One region of the Actinomadura sp. 9N215 genome, then DNA from elsewhere that is predicted to be linked to it. Evidence: predicted binding sites of a transcription regulator. Region 1 holds the regulator's gene; each other region holds the start of a gene.
The links. Region 1 encodes LexA, which represses DNA repair genes until DNA is damaged. Its sites were predicted from a motif close to TCGAACANNTGTTCGA; they were not measured.
Positions count from the first base shown of each region.

Region 1 (6,905 bases):
CGCGTGGGGCATGCCCCGCGCGGAGACGCTCTTACCTGTGCTGATGTGTTTTCGGAACCCGCCTTACCGAGGCGGTCCCGGCTCCCCCGAGAAACCGGCCTTGCGCAGTGTTTCGATCTCCTTGGCGAAGTCGTCCAGCGACTCGAAGCCCCGGTAGACCGAGGCGAATCGCAGATAGGCGACCTCGTCGAGCTCGCCGAGCGGCCCCAGGATCGCGAGGCCGATCTCGTGCGAGGGGATTTCCGCGGAGCCGGAGGATCTGATCTCCTCTTCGACCCGCTGCCCCAGCTTCGCGAGCGCGTCCTCGTCGACCGGGCGGCCCTGGCAGGCCCTGCGCACACCGGCGATGATCTTTTCGCGCGAGAACGGCTCGGTGACCCCGCTGCGCTTGGCCACCATGACGAGCACATTCTCCTGCGTCGTGAATCGCCGGCCGCATTCGGCGCACGAGCGGCGACGCCGAATGGCGCCCCCGTCGTCGGTCGAACGGCTGTCGATCACTTTGGTGTCAGGGTTGCGACAGAACGGGCAGTGCACGTTGGATCCCTCCCCTGACGATAACGCTTCACACCGCTGAACGATTCCATATATAGGTGAAGTACATCGGTGTGACTACTAGATGTTGTGGTCCAACGGTACGACTCGCCGCAGGCGTACGCAACCTGAACCGGCGCCTCATGGATCACATCCGCCGCGTACGACCAGGTCAGGACGATCATCCGCGATTTCGTCCCGGGCGTGTCGTCACACGGAGCCCCGCATTGAACACAGAGCGTCAGATCGCCCCTCCAGACAGCGGGCATACCGCCCACAACCCCGACGCGGTCGGCGTTTCCGAGGGCCGCGCGCAACCGTCCACGACGCTCGTGCCGGGCGGCGGGTCAGCGGGCGGGGAGGCGGATCTCTTGGCCCGGCTGGACGGTCGGATCGCCGCCGAGCCCGTTGAGATCGATAATGCGCTGGACGACGACGCGGGGATCGGCTCCCGGGTCGGCGTCGGCGGCCAGGTTCCAGAGGGTGTCGCCGGGTTCGACGACCACCGTTCTGGACGGCCCGGACGGGTCGGTGCGAGTCTCGCGGCCCCCGGCCGAGGCGCCGGGCCCCACGCTCAGCCACAGACCCACGAGCGTGACGGTCGCCGCGAACAGGACCAGGACGGCGCGTCCGCGGCGGGTCAGGCGGATCGGGGCACGGTCACTCTGGGGTGAACCCGGCATCTCTCCCCTCCTCGTCGTCGAATGCATTTTCGATCGAACGCCTGTACGATGTTCTACCAGGAGGCGCCGACAAAAAGCGAGCACCACTTCGAACAATTGTTTGATCATTGCGCTCCGACGCGATAGGTTCCATGACAAGGAGTGACCGATCGAGGCGCCGGGAGGCGACAAGCGATGAGCAAGGTCCGGGAGCTGCCAGACGGCCCCATGGACGAGTCGGGGCTGACGCAGCGGCAGCGCATGGTCCTGGAGGTGATCCGCGACTCGGTCCAGCGCCGTGGGTACCCGCCCTCGATGCGCGAGATCGGCGAGGCCGTGGGCCTGACCAGTACGTCCAGCGTGTCGCACCAGCTCCGGGCGCTGCAGCGCAAGGGTTTCCTGCGCCGCGACCCCAACCGGCCGCGCGCGGTCGAGGTGCGGGTGCCGGGCGCCACGCCGGTGCGGACGGACGACGAGGCCTACGAGGCGGCCGGGGGGCAGCCCTCGTCGGCGCAGCCCACGCCCGCCTACGTGCCGCTCGTCGGACGGATCGCCGCAGGTGGGCCGATCCTGGCCGAGGAGGCCGTGGAGGACGTGTTCACCCTGCCGAAGCAACTCGTCGGCGAGGGCACGCACTTCCTGCTGAAGGTCACCGGCGACTCGATGATCGACGCGGCGATCGCGGACGGTGACTGGGTCGTCGTCCGGCAGCAGCCGGTGGCCGAGCAGGGCGACATCGTGGCCGCCATGATCGACGGCGAGGCGACGGTGAAGACGTTCAAGCGCCGGGAGGACGGCCACATCTGGCTGCTCCCGCAGAACCCCGCCTACGAGCCGATCCCCGGCGACGAGGCGACGGTTCTCGGACGCGTCGTCGCGGTCCTCCGCAAGATGTGACCCGCGCGCGGCCCCGCGAACCCGGGGCCGCGCGACCGGGCCGGTCGTGGTCTCGTCCCTCAGGCCCGGTGGGTCCCCCCGGCCAGACGGACGGGTGTCGTCAACGCTTCGGGATTCGTCAGCGCTTCGGGACGATGTTGACGATCTTGGGCGCCCGGACGATGATCTTGGCGATCTCGGCGCCGCCCAGCGCGTCCTGGATCTTGGTGGACGCCAGCGCCAGCCGCTCCAGGTCGGCCTCGGCGATGCCCGGCGCGACTTCCAGCCGGTCGCGGACCTTCCCGGCGACCTGGACGACGCACGTCACCGACTCCTCCACCAGCAGGGCGGGGTCGGCGGACGGCCAGCCCGCGCGGATGACCGGGGCGGTGCGCCCCAGCAGCTCCCACACCTCGTCGGCCGTGTAGGGCGCGAACAGCGACAGCATGATCGCCATGGCCTCGGCCGCCTCGCGGACGGCGGGATCGGCGGCGCCGGGCCCGGAGTCGACCGCCTTGCGGGTCGCGGTCACCAGCTCCATGATCCGCGCGATCGCCACGTTGAACCGCTGCGTCTCGACCAGGGTCGTGGCCTCGTGGATCGTCCGGGCGGTGACGCGGCGCAGGGCCGGGTCGCCGGACGCGACGTCCACGCCCGGCGGGGACGCGACCTCGGTGGCGATGCGGTGCACGCGGGACAGGAACTTCGACATGCCGTGCGGGGACACGTCCGCCCAGTCGATGTCGTCCTCCGGCGGCCCGGAGAACAGGATCGCCAGCCGGACGACGTCCACCCCGAACTCGGCGATCTGCGCGCCCAGGTCGACGCCGTTGCCCAGCGACTTCGACATCGCCTTGCCCTGGTTGATGACCTGGCCCTGGTTCAGCAGCCGCCGGAACGGCTCGGTGAACTCGACCATGCCCATGTCGTACAGCACCTTGGTGAAGAACCGGCTGTACAGCAGGTGCAGGATGGCGTGCTCGACGCCGCCCGTGTACTGGTCGACCGGCATCCACCGGCGGACCTGGTCGACGTCGAACGGGCCGCCCTCGTAGCCGGGCGAGCAGTAACGGAAGAAGTACCAGGACGAGTCGACGAACGTGTCCATGGTGTCGGTGTCGCGCCTGGCGGGGCCGCCGCACTTGGGGCATTCGACGTTCACCCAGTGGGCCGCGGCTGCCAGCGGCGACGTGCCCTTCGGGGCCAGGTCGGAGCCACGCAGCCCCTCGGGCAGCGTCACCGGCAGCTGGTCGTCGGGGACGGGCACCTCGCCGCACGCCTCGCAGTGGACGATCGGGATCGGGCAGCCCCAGAACCGCTGCCGGGACACCAGCCAGTCGCGCAGCCGGAAGTTCACCGCCGCGCGGCCCGTGCCGCGCTCCGCCACGATCTCGATGATGCGGGCGATGGCGTCGGCCTTGGTCAGCCCGTCGATCGGCCCGGAATTGATCAGGCGGCCGTCGCCGGGCGTCGCGATCCCGGTCTCGGCGGGATCGTCCTCGCCGGTGTCCACGACGATGCGGACCGGCAGCCCGAACTTCATCGCGAAGTCCAGGTCGCGCTGGTCGTGCGCGGGCACGCCCATGATCGCGCCGTGTCCGTAGTCGGCCAGGACGAAGTCCGACGCCCAGACCGGGATGCGCTCGCCCGTGACGGGGTTGATCGCGTACCGGCCCAGGAAGACGCCGGTCTTCTCGCGCTCCGTGGACAGCCGCTCGATGTCGCTCTCCCGGGAGGTCTCCTCGCGGTAGGCCTCGAAGGCCGCCCGGCGTTCCGGTGCGCAGACCTCCTCCGCCAGGGGGGCGTCCGGCGCCACGACGAAGAACGTCGCGCCGAACATGGTGTCCGGCCGGGTGGTGAAGATCGTCACCGGCTGGTCCAGTCCTTCGATCACCACGTCGATGTCGGCGCCGGTGGAGCGGCCGATCCAGTTGCGCTGCATCAGCAGGACGCGCTCGGGCCATTTGCCCTCCAGCTGCTCCATGTCGTCCAGCAGCCGGTCCGCGTACTCGGTGATCTTGAAGTACCACTGGGTCAGGACGCGCTTCTCGACCAGCGTCCCGCAGCGTTCGCAGTGCCCGCCGACGACCTGCTCGTTGGCGAGGACGGTCTGGTCCTTCGGGCACCAGTTGACGTGGCCGCCCTTGCGGTACGCCAGGCCGCGCTCGTAGAAGCGCAGGAACAGCCACTGCGTCCACTTGTAGTACTCGGGGTCGGACGTGTGCAGCCGCCGCGTCCAGTCGAACGACGGCGCGTAGCGGTGGAACGACGACGCCTGCGTGTCGATGTTGGCGTACGTCCACTCGGCGGGGTGCGAGTCGCGCTTGATGGCGGCGTTCTCGGCGGGCAGGCCGAAGGAGTCCCAGCCGATGGGGTGCAGGACGTTGAAGCCGCGCTGGAACCAGTACCGCGCGGGGACGTCGCCGATGGCGAACGCCTCGGCGTGGCCCATGTGCAGGTCGCCGCTGGGGTACGGGAACATGTCCAGCGGATAGCGCCGTTCCCGGTCGTCGTCCTTCTCGTCGGCCGCGAACGGTTCGAGCTCCGCCCAGCGGGCCTGCCATTTGTCCTGAACCGCCCGTGGGTCGTACCCGTCACTCGGGGAGGGCGACCCCCCTGGCCCCCCGGCCGCCGCGCGGGTAGTTGCGTCGCTGCTCACGCTTCCAGACTCCGGTTTCTTGCTCGTTCGCTGGGCTGCTTCAGGGGCGTGGGCCGTCCTCCGACATGAAACGGCCCCTCGCTCAGGAGGGGCCACCACGTCGACGTCAGTGCGTCAACGTGGTCGTTCGAGGAGCAGCCGTGCCGACATACATCAAGAGTAGCGCAATCGCAAGCCCTCCCGCCGGGGGTTCAGTGACCGGACTCCTGGCGGGCCAGCGAGATGACGCCGGTCACCTGGACGCGGGTGAGGCGGAGGTCGGCGCCCACGGCGGTCAGGGTCTCCTCCTCCGAGACGCTGAGGGGGCCGTCCACGAGGGCGATCTCGGCGGCGGCCCGCAGGATGCTCTCGCGCGCCTCGGGCGCCAGCGCGGGCGCGGCGTGCCCGATCTCGACGCGGACCTCCTCGAACGGACGGCCGAGGTCGGCGGTCAGCGCGTTGTCGTCGTAGGCGTGCTCGCCGGCCTGCCGGACGACGGTGACGGCGCGGGCGCGGGCGGCGGCGTTGGTGTAGTCGCCCGAGCGCAGGACCTGCGCGATCGTCATGCGCAGGAGCATCGCGGGCATCTGGGCGAGCTGCGCGGTGGTCGGCACGTCGAGGACGGCGGGGTTCCAGCGCCCGCGGCAGGTGTCGCACTCGACGATCTCACCGCCCGCCTTCGTCAGCGGGATGACCGGGATGAAGAACAGGGTGAAGAAGTTGCGGCCCTGCCGGCGCCGGTAGTCGCGGTCGCCGCCGCAGTCGGGGCAATGGAAGACTCCCCTGCTCAGGGTGAAGAACACCACCCGCCAACCGAAAATGATCAAGATCCCGCACCTCTCCTCGCTCGAATCGCACATCGTAACGGTGCCGGGCTGCGGGATGCGGCGGGAATCGGCCGACGGGGGAGAAAACCGGCCATGGACGGGCGGGCTCGGAGCGGCCGTGAAATCAGGGGTTGACGCGGTGGGCGTCCATCCTCCATCCTCGATCTAATAGGAAGGTTTCCTATAAAAAGCTTTCCCAGACGTCCATCCGACCCGTGGCTACCGACTCCGATCAAGGTCGCCTCCACCCCCCGCCAGGAGGACCGAGTATGCCCGCCAAGCTCCGTCCGCCCCGAAAACGGACGCTCGCCCTCGCCGCCGTCGCCTCGACGGGGCTGACCGTGGCCACCGCCACGGCCGCCCTCTCGCACGGCTACACCAACGCTCCCATCAGCCGCGCCCTGTTCTGCAAGCAGGGCGCCGCGAAGAACTGCGGCGGCGCCGAGCACGAGCCGCAGAGCATCGAAGGGCCGAAGGGGTTCCCGGAGCGCGGGCCCCGCGACGGCACGATCTGCGGAGGCGGCGGGTTCGCGCCGCTCGACGACCCGCGCGGCGGCCAGTGGCCTGCGAACAAGCTCACGGGCGGCCAGTCCTACACCTTCAAATGGACGCTCACCGCCGCGCACGCCACCACCTCCTGGCGGTACTTCATCACGAAGGACGGCTGGGACCCCACCAAGCCGCTCACCCGCGCCGCGCTGGAACCGCAGCCCTTCCTGCAGATCAACGACGGCGGCAAGCGGCCGCCGAACAGCGTCTCCCACCAGGGCACGCTGCCCGACAAGCAGGGCCGGCACCTGATCCTCGCCGTCTGGGACATCGCCGACACCGGCAACGCCTTCTACCAGTGCTCGGATGTGGAGTTCAGCTAAAGACCATCCCCCGCGGGCCGCGTCGCTCTCCGTCGCCCGCACCTGAGGGACCGGGCGGGACCGCGCTCCCGCCCGGTCCCTCCCTTCTTGCGCCGCCTCCCCCGTCCCTTCTTGGGCCGCCTTCCCCGGGTCTTTCGCCGCCACCGGTCTCTCCCCTTCGCCGCCTCCCGCCGTCTTCGTCGCCTCCCCCGGTCTTTCCCCAGCGCAGGGGATGGCGCGGGCGGAGGCCGATGGAGCAGGATGTGCGGAACGGTTCGTACACTCGCCGGTAACTAACCGGCCGGTCACCATTCCGCGCGAGGAGTGCCATGCTCAACCTGTCCGTGCTGCTGGAGGACGCCGCCCGGGAGACGCCCGATCGTGACGCGGTCGTGTTCGGCGACATCCGGCTCTCCTACTCGTTCATCGACACGGTCGCCAGCCAGGTCGCGAACCTGCTGGTGTCGCGCGGCGTCCGGCCGGGCGACAAGGTGGCCCTGTCCTGCCCGAACCTCCC
Region 1 covers NZ_JBIRBA010000022.1:139,006-145,910, forward strand. Annotated here, with positions in the region: gene nrdR (transcriptional regulator NrdR) at 64-537, opposite strand; gene ACH34T_RS31305 (LysM peptidoglycan-binding domain-containing protein) at 882-1,217, opposite strand; gene lexA (transcriptional repressor LexA) at 1,392-2,093, shown strand; gene leuS (leucine--tRNA ligase) at 2,212-4,731, opposite strand; gene ACH34T_RS31320 (hypothetical protein) at 4,923-5,537, opposite strand; gene ACH34T_RS31325 (lytic polysaccharide monooxygenase) at 5,807-6,409, shown strand; gene ACH34T_RS31330 (long-chain fatty acid--CoA ligase) at 6,718-6,905, shown strand, end outside.

Region 2 (6,905 bases), on a different contig from region 1:
CCTGGACGGACGGCCGGTTCCGCGGGTCCTTGTCGAGCGCGGCGGCGACGACGTCGCGCAGGGCGGCGTCGAGGCCGTCCAGCTTCGGCTCGTCGTGCGCGACGCGGTAGAAGATCTCCGGGACGGTGTTGCCCGCGAACGGGGCGCTGCCCGTCCCGGCGTAGGCGACGACGCAGCCCCAGGAGAACACGTCCGACGCCGGCGTGACCTGCTCGCCGCGCAGCAGCTCGGGCGGCAGGTAGTTCGGGGTCCCGACGAACTGGCCGGTGCGGGTGGGGCCGTCGGCGGCGTCGAGCGCGCGGGCGATGCCGAAGTCGATCACGCGCGGCCCGGTGGACGACAGCAGCACGTTCGCGGGCTTCAGATCCCGGTGGACGATCCCGGCCCCGTGGATCGCGGCGAGCGCGGTGGCGACGCCGACCGCGAGGCCCTCCAGGTCGGACCCGGGCAGCGGGCCTCGGTCGGCGACGGCACGTTCCAGGCTCGGGCCCTCGATGTACTCGGTGACGACGTACAGCGGGTCCTCGTCGAGCTCGGCGTCCAGGACGGGGGCGGTGCAGAACCGGCGGACCTGCCGGGCGGCCGTCACCTCGCGGCGGAACCGGTCCCGGAACGCGGTCTCCCCGGCCAGCTCCCGGTTGATCACCTTGACGGCGACGCGGCGGCCGCCGCCGTCCTCGCCGAGATAGACCGTCCCCATGCCGCCGCGGCCGAGCCTGCCGACCATCCGGTAGGGGCCGAGTTCCGCTGGGTCCTCGGGGCGCAGGGCCTCGCCGTTCTCTCCTGCGTGCGTGGTCATCGTGATCCTGAACTGGAAATCGGGAGTCGTTTCCGTAGAACCCTAGCGGGATGCACCAATTCAGACGCGCAAAGTAAGAGGGTCAGCGGTTTCGGCGGGCGCGGGGCAGCGTCCGGAACGGCGGAAGCATCTCGCCGGTGAGCCCGAACGCGTACGCCACGACCCGGGCGGACCAGCGCTGGCAGCCGACCACCAGCCGGTACAGCCAGCGCGGGTAGCGGCCGGTGAACGGGATGACCAGCCAGCTCAGCGCCATCAGGACCACCAGGACCACGAACACGACCATCATCACCAGCAGGTGCGGGATGACCAGGATGCCCCTGACCAGGGTGAACCAGCGGCGCGGCCCCTGCCACTCCGCCGGGAACGGCAGGTCGACCACGACGGTCCCCTCGTCCGGGGCGGGCTCCTGGGCGGCGGGGGAGGCCGCGGCCAGCGTCGGCTCCGCCGCCTGCTCCTCCACCTCGGGGACGGGTCTCGGCCGCGGCACCTCCGCGGCCGGGGCGCGCTCCGCGGCCGGGGCCGGGGCCGTCCAGGTCGTCGAGATCGTCTCTGCGGCGTGCTCCGGGCTCTCCTGGCCGACGAGCCGGGTGAGGATCTGCCGCGCCGTCGGACGGGTCCGCGGGTCCTTGCCGAGCGCGGCGCCGACGACGTCGCGCAGCCGCGGGTCGAGGCCGTCGAGGTCGGGCTCGTCGTGGCCGATGCGGTGGAACGTGTCCGCGACCGTCTTGCCCTGGAACGGCGGGCGTCCCGTCCCGGCGTAGGCGACGACGCAGCCCCAGGAGAACACGTCCGACGCCTGCTCGACGGGCTCGCCGCGCAGCACCTCGGGCGCGATGTAGGCGGGGGTGCCGACGAACTGGCCGGTGCGGGTGGGGCCGTCGGGCGCGTCGAGCGCGCGGGCGATGCCGAAGTCGATCACGCGCGGCCCGGTGGACGACAGCAGCACGTTCGCGGGCTTCAGATCCCGGTGGACGATCCCGGCCCCGTGGATCGCGGCGAGCGCCGTGGCGACGCCGACCGCGACGCCCTCCAGGTCGGACCCGGGCAGCGGCCCCTTGCCGCCGACCGCCTTCTCCAGGCTCGGGCCGTCGATGTACTCGGTGACGATGTAGGGCGGGTCCTGGTCGAGCCCGGCGTCCAGGACGGGTGCGGTGCAGAACCGGTGGACGCGCCGCGCCGCCGTCACCTCCCGCCGGAACCGGGCGAGGAACGCCGGCTCCCCGGCCAGCTCCCGGTTGACGACCTTCACCGCGACGCGGCGGCCGTCCGGCTCGGCGGCCAGGTAGACGGTGCCCATCCCGCCGCGGCCGAGTCGTCCGAGCAGGCGGTAAGGACCGAGGACGCGCGGTTCGTCCTGCTCCAGCGGTTCGGCGGCGTATGCGGTCATGGCGGAGGGACTCCTCGAAGATCGTATATTCCCGCCCAGCCTAAGGCAGCCGCCGCCCGCCCGAGCGGACGATCAAGGGATCAGCAGGAGCTTCCCCGTCGTCCGCCGCGCCTCCAGATCGGCATGCGCGGCGGCGGCCTCCGCGAGGTCGTAGCGGCGCCCGACATGCACCCTGACGTCGCCTGCCCCGACCCATCCGTAGACGGCGGCGGCCCGTTCCCGCAGCTCTTCGCGGGTCACGATGTAGTGGGCGAGCGTCGGCCGGGTGAGGAACAGCGAACCGGCCGCGTTGAGGCGCTGCGGGTCGAACGGCGGCACCTTCCCGCCCGCCGCCCCGTACAGCGCCAGGGTCCCGCGCCTCCGCAGGCTCGCCAGGCTCCCCTCGAACGTGGGCGCGCCGACGCCGTCGTACACGGCGGCGACACCCTCCCCGCCGGTCAGCTCCCGGACCCGGTCGGCGAAACCGTCGTAGCCCATCGTGACGTCCGCGCCCGCGTCCTCCGCGAGCTTCTCCTTCTCCGGCGTGGACGCCGTCCCGATCACCCGGGCGCCGAGGGCCTTGGCCGCCTGGGTGAGCAGCAGCCCCATCCCGCCGGCGGCCGCGTGCACGAGGACGGTGTCGCCCGCCCGGACCGGGTACGTCGACCGCGTCAGGTAGTGCGCGGTCATGCCCTGCAGCAGCGACGCCGCCGCGTCCTCAAGGTCCACCCCGTCCGGGACGGGGACGAGCCTCTCCGCCCGCACCAGGGCCTTCGCCGCGTAGGCGCCCTGCACGTCGCTGGACGCGACGCGGTCGCCCACCGAGAACTCCCGGACGCCGTCGCCGGCCGCCGCGACCGTCCCCGCCGCCTCGATGCCCGGCGTGTACGGGAGCCGCCGCGGGTACGCGCCCGTCCGGTAGTACACGTCGACGAAGTTGACGCCCGCCGCGGCCACGTCGATGAGCACCTCGCCGGGCCCCGGCTCCGGGGCCGGACGCTCCGCGGCGGCCAGCACCTCGGGGCCGCCGTTCTCGGTGATCACGATCGCGCGCATGCCGTGCTCTCCTGCCTGTCGGGGCGGCGGACTGATCTCGGCAACCCGGCCTCTCCGCGGGCTATTCCACCGCCGGAAGGGCTAAATCCAGTCGCGCATAGTCTGGCCGACCAGCGCGACGGCCTCCTCCACGCGGGCCGCTACCGTCGGGGGGTCCCAGATGTCCAGCCGGGCGCAGTCCTCGAACGCGATCTTGGTCGCGGCCATGAAGAACGCGACGACGATCTTGGGCCGCAGGTCCTCGTCGGGATCCGCGTCCTCGCGCCGCGCGATCTCGGCGGCGAGCGCGTCCGTCGCCGCCCCGTACCGCGCCATCTGCGCCGCCATCAGCGCCGGCGTCGCCTCGATCACCTGCCGGACCCGGCGGAACCTGGCGCTGTCGGCCGGGTCGCCCTCCGCGATCGTCCGCAGCATGACGCGCAGCGACTCGTACAGCGCGGTGAACGGACGCTCCCCTGGCGGGCGCTCCGCGAGGGCGGCCGCCAGGGCCCGGTCGTGCTCGGCGAGGAAGCTCGTGACGACGTCCTCCTTGGTGGCGAAGTAACGGAAGAACGTCCGCTGCGACACCTCAACGGCCGCGACGATCTCGTCGATCGTCGTCGCCTCGTACCCCTGGGAGACGAACAGCTCCAGCGCGGCGTCGACGAGCGCGAGCCGGGTCCGCTGCTTCTTGCGCTCGCGGAGCCCCGCGAGCGCGGGAGCGGGCTCGGGCGCACCCGGGGCCGCCGGGTCGTCGTTCGCGTTCGCCGGGTCGTCGTTCGTGTTCGCGGGGTCGGCGTTCGGGGTCGCCGGGTCGCCGTCCGTGGGGCCTGACGGGTCGCCGGCGGGGACGGCGCTCATCGGCTCGCTCCTTCTGATCCGCGTGACGCGGGCGGGTGGACGCCCGTCTTCACAGAGGCTTCTATCACGGACGGACCCTCCGCCTACGCGGCGGGGGTTCCATCATCCGGAACCCCGTCCTCCAGCCCGCACCCACCGCCATTTCAACGGACGAGCTCCGCCCGGCGCTCCGCCGCGCGATTGGCGCATGTGAGCGCGGCGCGTCGTGGCGCCCAGCACGGACCATCGCATGGCCGGAAGGGAAACAGCCGTCCCACTCTCCGGGAATTCCCTGCGCAGCCCGCGGATTCGGGTCATGCTGAGGGCCGGTCACCAATTGTCGCCGGACGGTCGCCGAAGGTCATCGTCCGGCGCCTCGGACCATGCTGAGGCGGCTGATGTGTCAGTAGTCGGTGGGCGGGAGATCGCCGAGGTGCGCCGGCGTCACCTCGCGGCGCTAGCGCACGAAGTCGAGGTCCGCGGGCTCTCCTGGAGGCTCGCCGGGCCCGAGGAGTCCCTGCTGAGCGTGTCCGGCACGCGGACGCGACGCCAGATCATGGTCGTCGCGACCCCGTGCGGCGACGGCTGGTACTACCTGTGGCCGGGCGGCGGCATGGCCGAGGTCACCGAGGCCGCCACGGTCGCCGACCGCCTCAGCAAGTTGTGAGGCTGCCTCCGCCTTGCTCCCTGGTGGACGGCTTCCCTAGACTCGGGCCCGAACATTTGTTCTAATGCCCGCATGTCCTTCCCCCGTGCGGTGAGCGCGAGGGGGAGGCAGATGACACGCGTGTTCGGCGACCCGGTGGACGTCTGGGTGAGCGATGGACGTCCTGTCCGGTTCGTCTGGCGTGGCCGGCTCTACACCGTGCGGCGGGTGCTGGAGCACTGGGTCACGACCCGTGACTGGTGGCGGGAGCAGCAGCCCGACGGCGAGGCCACCGGAGAGCGGGAGTTCTGGCGGGTCGAGGCGACTCCGGACAGGGAGATCGGCGTCTACGAGCTGCGTTATGACGTGGCCGCCGACAGCTGGCTGCTTTCCCGGGTATGGGACTGACGTGCACCTTCATGTCGCCTCGTGCTATTCGCTGCGGCACGGCGTCGCGCCGCCCGCCGCGCTGGCGGAGCGCGCCGCGGGCCTCGGCATGGAGACGCTCGCGCTGACCGACCGCGACGGGCTGTACGGCGCCGTCCGTCACGTTCGGTCATGTGCGGACGCGGGGATCGGGGCCGTCGTCGGCGCCGATCTCCGGGTCGCGTCCACCGGCGAGGAGCGGATCGTGGTGCTCGCCGAGGGGCGTGCCGGGTGGCGGTCGCTGTGCCGGTTGGTGACGGCGGCGCACGCGGCGGGTGAGCGCGGGAACCCGCTGGTCACGCGGCAGATGGTCGGTGCGCATGCGGAGGGTCTCGTCGTCCTGCTCGGTCCGGCGTCGGACGTGGGGCGTGCCGTCGGCGGGCGGCGTCCGGACGTGGCGGGGGCCCGGCTGGACGCATGGCGCGCGACGGCCGAGAGCGTGGTCGAGATCGTCGACCATCACGGCAAGGGCGAGGGGCCCAGGGCGGCCCGGATGCTCGCGCTCGCGCGCGAGGCCGGGGTGCCCGCGGTGCTCGGCAACGCGGTGCGCTATCTGGAGCCGTCCGACCATCCGGTCGCGCAGGTCCTGGACGTGACGCGCCGCCTCGCCCCGCTGGACCGGCGGCATCTCGACGACCGCACCGGGCACGCCTACCTGAAGTCGGTCCCGGAGATGCGCCGCGTCGCGGAGCTGGGCTGCGGGGCGGACGAGGCGGACGCCCTCCTGGCCGCGACCCGGCGGCTCTCCGAGCGCTGCGTCCTCGACCCGGGGCGCGATCTCGGCATGGACGGCGTCCATCTGCCGATCGGCGAAGGCGACCCGTACGCGCGGCTCGTCGCCCGCTGTGCGGACGGGCTGGCCCGGCGCGGGCTGGACGGATCGCGGAAGGCCGCCGCGCGGCTCGATGAGGAACTCGGGGTGATCGCCCGGAAGGGGCTGGCGTCCTACTTCCTGACGGTCGCCGACGCCGCGGCGCTGATCAGGTCGCGCGGGATCCGGTGCGCCATCCGCGGCTCGGGCGCGGGCAGCCTGGTCAACTACCTGCTCGGCATCGGCGACCTCGACCCGCTGCGGCACGACCTGGTCATGGAGCGGTTCCTCGCCGACAGCCGGGAGGGGCTGCCCGACATCGACCTGGACGTCGAGTCGGCGCGGCGACTGGAGGCCTACGAGGCGCTGTTCGATCGGTTCGGCGCCGAGAGCACCGCGTGCGTGTCGATGATGGAGACCTACCGGGCGCGCAGCGCGCTCCGCGACGTCGGCAACGCCCTCGGGCTCCCGCCGCTGGAGATCGACGCGATCGCGAAGGCGTTCCCGCAGATCAGGGCCGGCCAGATTCGCGCGGCCCTCGACGACCTGCCCGAGCTGCGGCAGAGCGGCCTGGCGAGCGGGCGCCTGGAGGTGCTGTTCCGGATCGCCGAGCGCCTGGACGGCCTGCCCCGCCACATCGCCATGCACCCGTGCGGCGTCCTGCTGTCGAACCCGACGCTGCGCGACCGGACGCCCGTCGAGCGGGCCGCCGTGGGGTTCCCGATGAGCCAGTTCGACAAGGACGACGTCGAGGCGATGGGCCTGCTGAAGCTCGACGTCATCGGCGTCCGGATGCAGTCGGCGATGGCGCACGCGGTGGCGGAGGTCGCCCGGCTCACCGGCCGGACGATCGCGCTGGAGGACGTCCCACGCGACGATCCCGCGACGTACGAGCTGGTCCGCACGTCCCGGACGCTCGGCTGCTTCCAGATCGAGTCGCCGGGACAGCGGGAGCTGATCGGCCGCCTCCAGCCCCGCG
Region 2 covers NZ_JBIRBA010000004.1:86,450-93,354, reverse strand. Annotated here, with positions in the region: gene ACH34T_RS08670 (serine/threonine-protein kinase) at 1-799, opposite strand, end outside; gene ACH34T_RS08665 (DUF4389 domain-containing protein) at 882-2,189, opposite strand; gene ACH34T_RS08660 (quinone oxidoreductase family protein) at 2,262-3,224, opposite strand; gene ACH34T_RS08655 (TetR family transcriptional regulator) at 3,306-4,064, opposite strand; gene ACH34T_RS08650 (hypothetical protein) at 4,444-4,710, shown strand; gene ACH34T_RS08645 (DUF6504 family protein) at 4,822-5,097, shown strand; gene ACH34T_RS08640 (DNA polymerase III subunit alpha) at 5,099-6,905, shown strand, end outside.
Region 2: ACH34T_RS08645 (DUF6504 family protein) is a predicted target of LexA. The motif match lies at 4,759-4,774, and genes of this name have one in related genera.

Region 3 (6,905 bases), on a different contig from region 1:
GACGCGTTCGATGTCGTCGGCGTCGAAGACGGCCAGATCTAGCCCCGGCGGCTCGTCCATGTCGGGGATGCGGATGACGATGCCGTCGTCGGCGTGCATGGCCTGCGCGTCGACGCCGTACCGCTCGCGCAGACGTCCCGCAATGGCGAGCGCCCACGGCGCGTGCACACGCGCGCCCAGCGGCGAGTGGACGACCATGCGCCAGTCACCGAGTTCGTCGCGGAACCGTTCGACGACCATGGTGCGGTCATCGGGAATGTGCCCGGTGGCCTCCCGCTGCTCGTTCACGTACGAGACGAGGTTGGCGGACGCCCAGTCGTCCAGCCCGGCGGCGGACACGCGCTCGCGGGCGTCTTCCGCGGGCAGCCCGGCCAGCTCGCGGGTGAACGAGCCGAGCGCCCGGCCCAGCTCGGCGGGACGCCCGAGAGTGTCGCCGTGCCAGAACGGCAGCTTGCCCGGCTGGCCCGGCGCGGGCGAGACGAGTACGCGGTCGGGCGTGATGTCCTCGATGCGCCACGAGCTTGCCCCGAGGACGAACACGTCGCCGACGCGCGACTCGTACACCATCTCCTCGTCGAGTTCCCCCACCCGCGAAGCCTTTTCGCCGACGAGGAACACTCCGAACAGGCCGCGGTCTGGGATCGTGCCGCCGCTGGTCACCGCGAGGCGCTGCGCCCCTGGACGTTCACGCAGCACACCCGTCACCCGGTCCCAGACAAGGCGCGGACGCAGTTCGCCGAACTCGTCGCTGGGATAGCGCCCGGCGAGCATGTCCAGCGTCGCCTCAAGCGCGGAACGGGGCAGCGTCGCGTAGGGGGCGGCTCGTTTGACCGTCGTGTCCAGGTCGTCGACGGTCCATTCGTCCATGGAGACCATCGCGACGATCTGCTGGGCGAGGACGTCCAGGGGATTGCGCGGGTAGCGCATTTCCTCGATTTCGCCGCCTCGCATGCGTTCGGCCACGACGGCCGTCTGCACGAGGTCGCCCCGGTACTTGGGGAAGATGACGCCCTTGGACACGGCGCCGACCTGGTGGCCCGCGCGCCCGACCCGCTGAAGCCCGTTGGCCACCGACGGCGGCGACTCCACCTGGACGACCAGATCGACGGCGCCCATGTCGATGCCCAGCTCCAGGCTGGACGTCGCCACAACCGCCGGTAGGCGCCCCTCCTTCAGGGCGTTCTCGATACCCGCCCGCTCTTCCTTCGAGACGGAACCATGATGCGCGCGGGCGATTTCCTGTGGCGCGCCTCTGGACGACCCCGCCTCCGCCATCATTTCCGCGGGCGAGTGGTTCTCGGGCAGGGGAGCGCCTGTGGCGCGTTCGTAGGCGAGCTCGTTCAGCCGTCCGCAGAGCCTCTCGGCCAGCCGCCGCGAGTTGGCGAACACGAGCGTCGAGCGGTGCGCCTCGATGAGGTCGAGAAGGCGGTCTTCGACGTGCGGCCAGATGCTGCGCTGGCGCGGGTCGGCCGTACCGGAGTCGTCAACGAACTGGCTGACCTCGCCCATGTCCTCCACGGGGACGACGATGTCGAGGGCGAACACCTTGTCGGAGCGCGGCTGGACGACCGTCGCGGGCCGCGCACCGCCGAGGAACGCCGCCACCTCGTCCGCCGGGCGGACGGTCGCGGACAGCCCGATCCGCTGCGCGGGCCGTTCGAGGAGCGCGTCGAGACGTTCGAGGGACAACGCCAAATGCGCGCCGCGCTTGGTGCCCGCCACGGCGTGCACCTCGTCGACGATGACCGTCTCGACGCCGCGCAGCGACTCGCGCGCCCGCGAGGTGAGGATCAGGAACAGCGACTCCGGCGTCGTGATGAGGATGTCGGGCGGCTTGACCGCAAGGCGCCTGCGCTCGTCGGCCGGGGTGTCGCCGGACCGCATCCCGACGCGGACGCCGGGTTCGGCCAGGCCGAGCCTACGCGCCGCGTGCCGGATGCCCGTCAGCGGGGCGCGCAGGTTGCGCTCCACGTCCACGGCGAGGGCCTTCAGCGGCGACACGTACAGGACGCGGCAACGGCGCAGCGGATCCTCGTCGGCGGGCGCCGTGGCGAGCCGGTCGAGGGACCACAGGAACGCCGCCAGGGTCTTGCCGGACCCGGTCGGCGCCACGACCAGCGTGTTGTCGCCGCTGGAGATCGACTCCCACGCGCCGGCCTGGGCGGGGGTCGGCGCGGCGAAGGCCCCGGCGAACCAGGCACGGGTCGCCGGGGAGAAACGTTCGAGCACGTCACCGCCCATGCGGCCATACTGCCTCGCGGGTCCGACAAAACACCGCCTCGCGGGTCCGCCGAATGCGGCGGGTGAGGTGCGTCACGTTGTAAGCAAGCACTTGTACGGGCAGGGTCTACGGGTAGGACACTCGCCTGACCGGGAGTTTCGATGCCCTACGTCCTCCTCGCCCTCGGCCTCCTGATCGCACTTCTCGCCATGAACGCGCACGCTCCCCGGCGCGGCGCCGTCCTCCTCGCGCCGAGCTTCCTCTACGGCTGGCTGACCATCGAACTGGCACCGCAAGTGCTCGTCACCTGGGCCGCCGCCACCGCGCTCACGGCGACCCTCGGCGGACTGGACGGCTGGGCCGGCTGGACGGGCCTCGCGCTGACGATCCTCGGCATGGCGGGCATCACCGCCACGCTCCTCGCAACACGCCGTACGGTCGTCACCCTTCGCGAGTGCGGAGCACCCCTCGACCTGGATCCGGAGGGCGCTCCCCGCTACCCGCTCGCGCACCTGTTCGTCCCGCCGCTGTGCCTGATCCCGCGCAGGGGCGTGCACGTAAGACGCAACGTCGTGTACCGGCAGGACGGACGGCTCCGCCTGAAACTCGACATCTACGCAGGCGACCGCACCAGCGGCGAACTACGCCCGGGACTCATGCAGATCCACGGCGGCGGATGGGTCATCGGCGACAAACGCGAGCAGGGACTGCCCCTGCTCAACCACATGGCCGTCCAGGGATGGGTCGGCTTCAACGTCAACTACCGGCTCAGCCCGCGCGCCACCTGGCCTGAACACCTGATCGATCTGAAACACTTCGTCGCCTGGTACAGGGAGCACGCAGAGGAGTACGGCGCCGACCCCGATTTTCTGTGCGTGACAGGTGGCTCGGCGGGCGGGCACCTCGCGGCGATGGTCGCGCTGACCGCGAACGAGCCCGAATTCCAACCCGGCATTGAGAACGTCGACACCACCGTGCAGGGCGCAGTGCCCTTCTACGGGGTGTACAACCTCGTCGACGCTGGTCCCTGGGGCCGCCGCCCTATGGGCGCGACGCCCCTTCTGGAGCGGATGGTGGTCAAGCTGCCGTTCGCAGAGAACCATGACGCGTACGGCAAAGCGTCGCCGGTCTCGTACCTGCGCGAGGACGCGCCGCCGTTCTTCGTCGTCCATGGAGACCGAGACTCACTCGTCCCTGTGGCCGAGGCACGCCGATTCGTCGAACGGCTACGGGACGTCTCCGCGACACCCGTCGTCTACGCCGAGATGAAAGGCGCGCAGCACGCGTTCGACGTCTTCCCCTCCTACCGGACGGCCCGCGTCATCGAAGCCGTCGAGCGCTACCTGACAGGGCTTCACCGCCAGTACCGCCAGGGCGCGCCACCGGTGGTCCCGGGCGAGGTCACGCAGTCCTTGGAGGACCGTTCGTTCGGATAGCGTGGGCGGGTGCGGCTCACAGTCTTCTGGTCTCGGATGAGACAGCAGTTCGGCGAGACCTATGCCGAGAGCGTGGCCAGGGACTACGTGATGGCCGAACTGGACGGCCGCACCATCGAACAGGCCCTCGCCGACGGCGAACCCGCCAAGAGGGTCTGGCAGGCCGTCGTCGCGACCTTCAACGTCCCCTCGACGCTCCAATAGGCGCCCCGGACGTCAGCCCGTGCGGGGTCAGCCCTGTGCGGGGTCAGTCCGGGACGGGCAGATGCGCGTAGAGGTCCATCGCGTCCACGGACGACGGCAGATCGCTGACCTGGCCGTCGCCGACCTCCACGACACGCCACGCGCCGTCCGTCCGCCGCGCGAGATCGGTCGTGATGAACCGGCAGCCCAGCGCGCGCACTGCCGGAGCGACCGCGTCCAAGACGGGATCGGGTTCCACGCCGGGACTGTCGGGGTGCGGGCCCACAAGGGCGGGCTCGCCGTCCACCCACCACACTCGCGCCTCGCCACCGCCGTCGTACTCCTCGAACTCGCGCACGACGAGCCCGCCCGCCAGATGGTCGTCCCGCAACGCCACCATCTTGGACGCGACGTTATGCAGCTGAGCGAGGTTCTTCACATCGGGGACGAAGCACGCTTCCTCCCACTCGTGCTTGCAGGACTTCACATAGTCCTTGACGATGCCGGGCCCGCCCTTCAACGGCTTGACGAGCTCACCCAGCTCCTTCAGATCGCCAGGGTCCTGGCCGACGCCGAGGGGCCGCCACACGCTGTGCGGGGTCAGCCCGGCGAACGTGTCATGCCAGCCCGGCAGTTCGTGGGCGCGGCGATAGTCGTCCGGGTGCGTGAGCAGCATCGTCCCCCGCTGCTTCAACATCGCGGACACCGCGGCGTACTCCTCGCCCGTGAGCATCCAGCCGCGGTACCAGACGGGACCCAGATCGGACGGCACCGCGCGCACCGCGTCGTCCACGTCGCCGCGCCGCAGCGCGTCATGGTCGATCAGGGCGATCTCGCCGTAGTGGTCCCGCACGGCCGCGGCCTCGCGGGAGAAATGGGGGTCAACGCGCCGAGGGTGGAGCGGATCGACGCAGAAGAGAACGGTCAGCGTCATGATTGGAGCCCTCCGTGGACGGCGCCAGCGTACGTGGTCCGAACCATGGAACGCACGGAGATTCCGCCCGAATCGGCGTAACGGACGATGATCGAACGGATGTTCGGTAAGGTGGGGCGGGCACGCGGCGTCATCCACAATTCCACCGGAGTCTCGAAAGTGTCGGAGGCCCGCCGTAACGTCGCCGTCGACATCGCAAGCAGCGGCCGAGAGCCGACAGTCACGACGAGAAGGACATCTCACATGGCAGCGAACGACCGGGAGAAGGCTCTCGAGACCGCACTCGCCCAGATCGAGCGGCAGTTCGGCAAGGGCTCCGTCATGCGGATGGGCGAGGAGGCCCGGGCGCCCGTCGAAGTGATCCCCACCGGCGCGATCGCCCTCGACATCGCGCTCGGCATCGGCGGCCTGCCCCGCGGCCGCGTCGTCGAGGTGTACGGCCCCGAAGGCTCCGGCAAGACCTCCATCGCGCTGCACTCCGTCGCCAGCGTCCAGAAGCTGGGCGGCATCGCCGCGTTCGTCGACGCCGAGCACGCGCTCGACCCCGAGTACGCCACCAAGCTCGGCGTCGACATCGACGCGCTCCTGGTCTCCCAGCCCGACACCGGCGAGCAGGCCCTGGAGATCACCGACATGCTGATCCGCTCCGGCGCGATCGACATCGTCGTCATCGACTCCGTCGCGGCGCTCGTCCCCCGCGCCGAGATCGAGGGCGAGATGGGCGACAGCCACGTCGGCCTCCAAGCCCGCCTCATGTCGCAGGCCCTGCGCAAGCTCACCGGCGCGATCAACCAGACCAAGACCACCGTCATCTTCATCAACCAGCTCCGTGAGAAGGTCGGCGTCATGTTCGGCTCGCCGGAGACCACCACCGGCGGCCGGGCGCTGAAGTTCTACGCCTCCGTCCGGCTGGACGTCCGCCGCATCGAGACCCTCAAGGACGGCACCGAGGCCGTCGGCAACCGCGTCCGCGTCAAGGTCGTCAAGAACAAGATGGCCCCGCCGTTCCGCCTCGCCGACTTCGACCTGCTCTACGGCCAGGGCATCAGCCGCGAGGGCGGCCTGATCGACCTCGGCGTGGAGCACGGCTTCGTCCGCAAGTCCGGCGCCTGGTACACCTACGACGGCGACCAGCTCGGCCAGGGCAAGGAGAACGCCCGCAACTTCCTCAAGACCAACCCCGACCTGGCCGACGGCATCGAGAAGAAGATCAAGGAGAAGCTCGGCATCGGCCCGAAGGTCGACAAGGAGGCCGAGCCTCCCGCCGCGTCCGCGTCCGCGTCCGCGTCCGCCCCCGCCCCGGACGCCGGCCCCGTGGCCCCGGCCGCCGCCAAGCCCGCCGCGAAGAAGTCCCCCAAGGCCAAAGCGGGTGATTCCTGACGGCGAATCCCGTGAGAAGGGTGACTCCTGACGAAGAGTGGGCGATGATCTCGTATGCAGGGCGGCGGCGCCTTACCCGGCACCGAGCCACCGGTGCACGGACCTTCCCCGATGGCGCCGCCGCTCCCACGAACCCGGGCGCCGAGCCCACCCGGCTCGGCGTCCCGGGCGCCCTTCCGGCAGAGCATCCCTGCCCGTACCCCGCGCGACGCCTCCCATGCGAGCGCACCTCCCCGCGCCCCACGAGCCCACCCGCCCAACGTCGTCCGACCCGCACCACCGATGTCGGTGTGTGAGCGGGGACGTCTGCGGAGGGCCGTATGAGCGGGGCGGCGCGAGGCCGGCCGGAAGACGCTCCGCGTCCCGGGGAGGGCGGGGCCGGGCGCGATACGGATCCCGAAGGCAAGGCCCGCGAGGTGTGCCTCCGCATGCTGTCGGCGTCCCCGCGGACCCGGGCCCAGCTCGCCGACGCGTTACGGCGCAAGAACATCCCCGACGAGGTCGCCGAACGGGTGCTCGGGCGCTTCAGCGACGTCGGCCTCATCGACGACGAGGTGTTCGCGCAGGCGTGGGTCCAGTCCAGGCACACCGGCCGCGGCCTCGCCAGACGGGCCCTCGCGGCCGAACTGCGACGCCGCGGCGTCGCGGACGAGACCGTCAACGACGCGGTCGAAACGCTGGACCCCGCCCAGGAAGAACAGACCGCCCGGGCCCTGGTCGTCCGCAGACTGAGGTCCACGGCAGGCGTCGA
Region 3 covers NZ_JBIRBA010000008.1:2,500-9,404, forward strand. Annotated here, with positions in the region: gene ACH34T_RS15275 (DEAD/DEAH box helicase) at 1-2,241, opposite strand, end outside; gene ACH34T_RS15280 (alpha/beta hydrolase fold domain-containing protein) at 2,383-3,657, shown strand; gene ACH34T_RS15285 (DUF3046 domain-containing protein) at 3,667-3,861, shown strand; gene ACH34T_RS15290 (ATP-grasp domain-containing protein) at 3,905-4,774, opposite strand; gene recA (recombinase RecA) at 5,018-6,154, shown strand; gene ACH34T_RS15300 (regulatory protein RecX) at 6,583-6,905, shown strand, end outside.
Region 3: recA (recombinase RecA) is a predicted target of LexA. The motif match lies at 4,866-4,881, and genes of this name have one in related genera.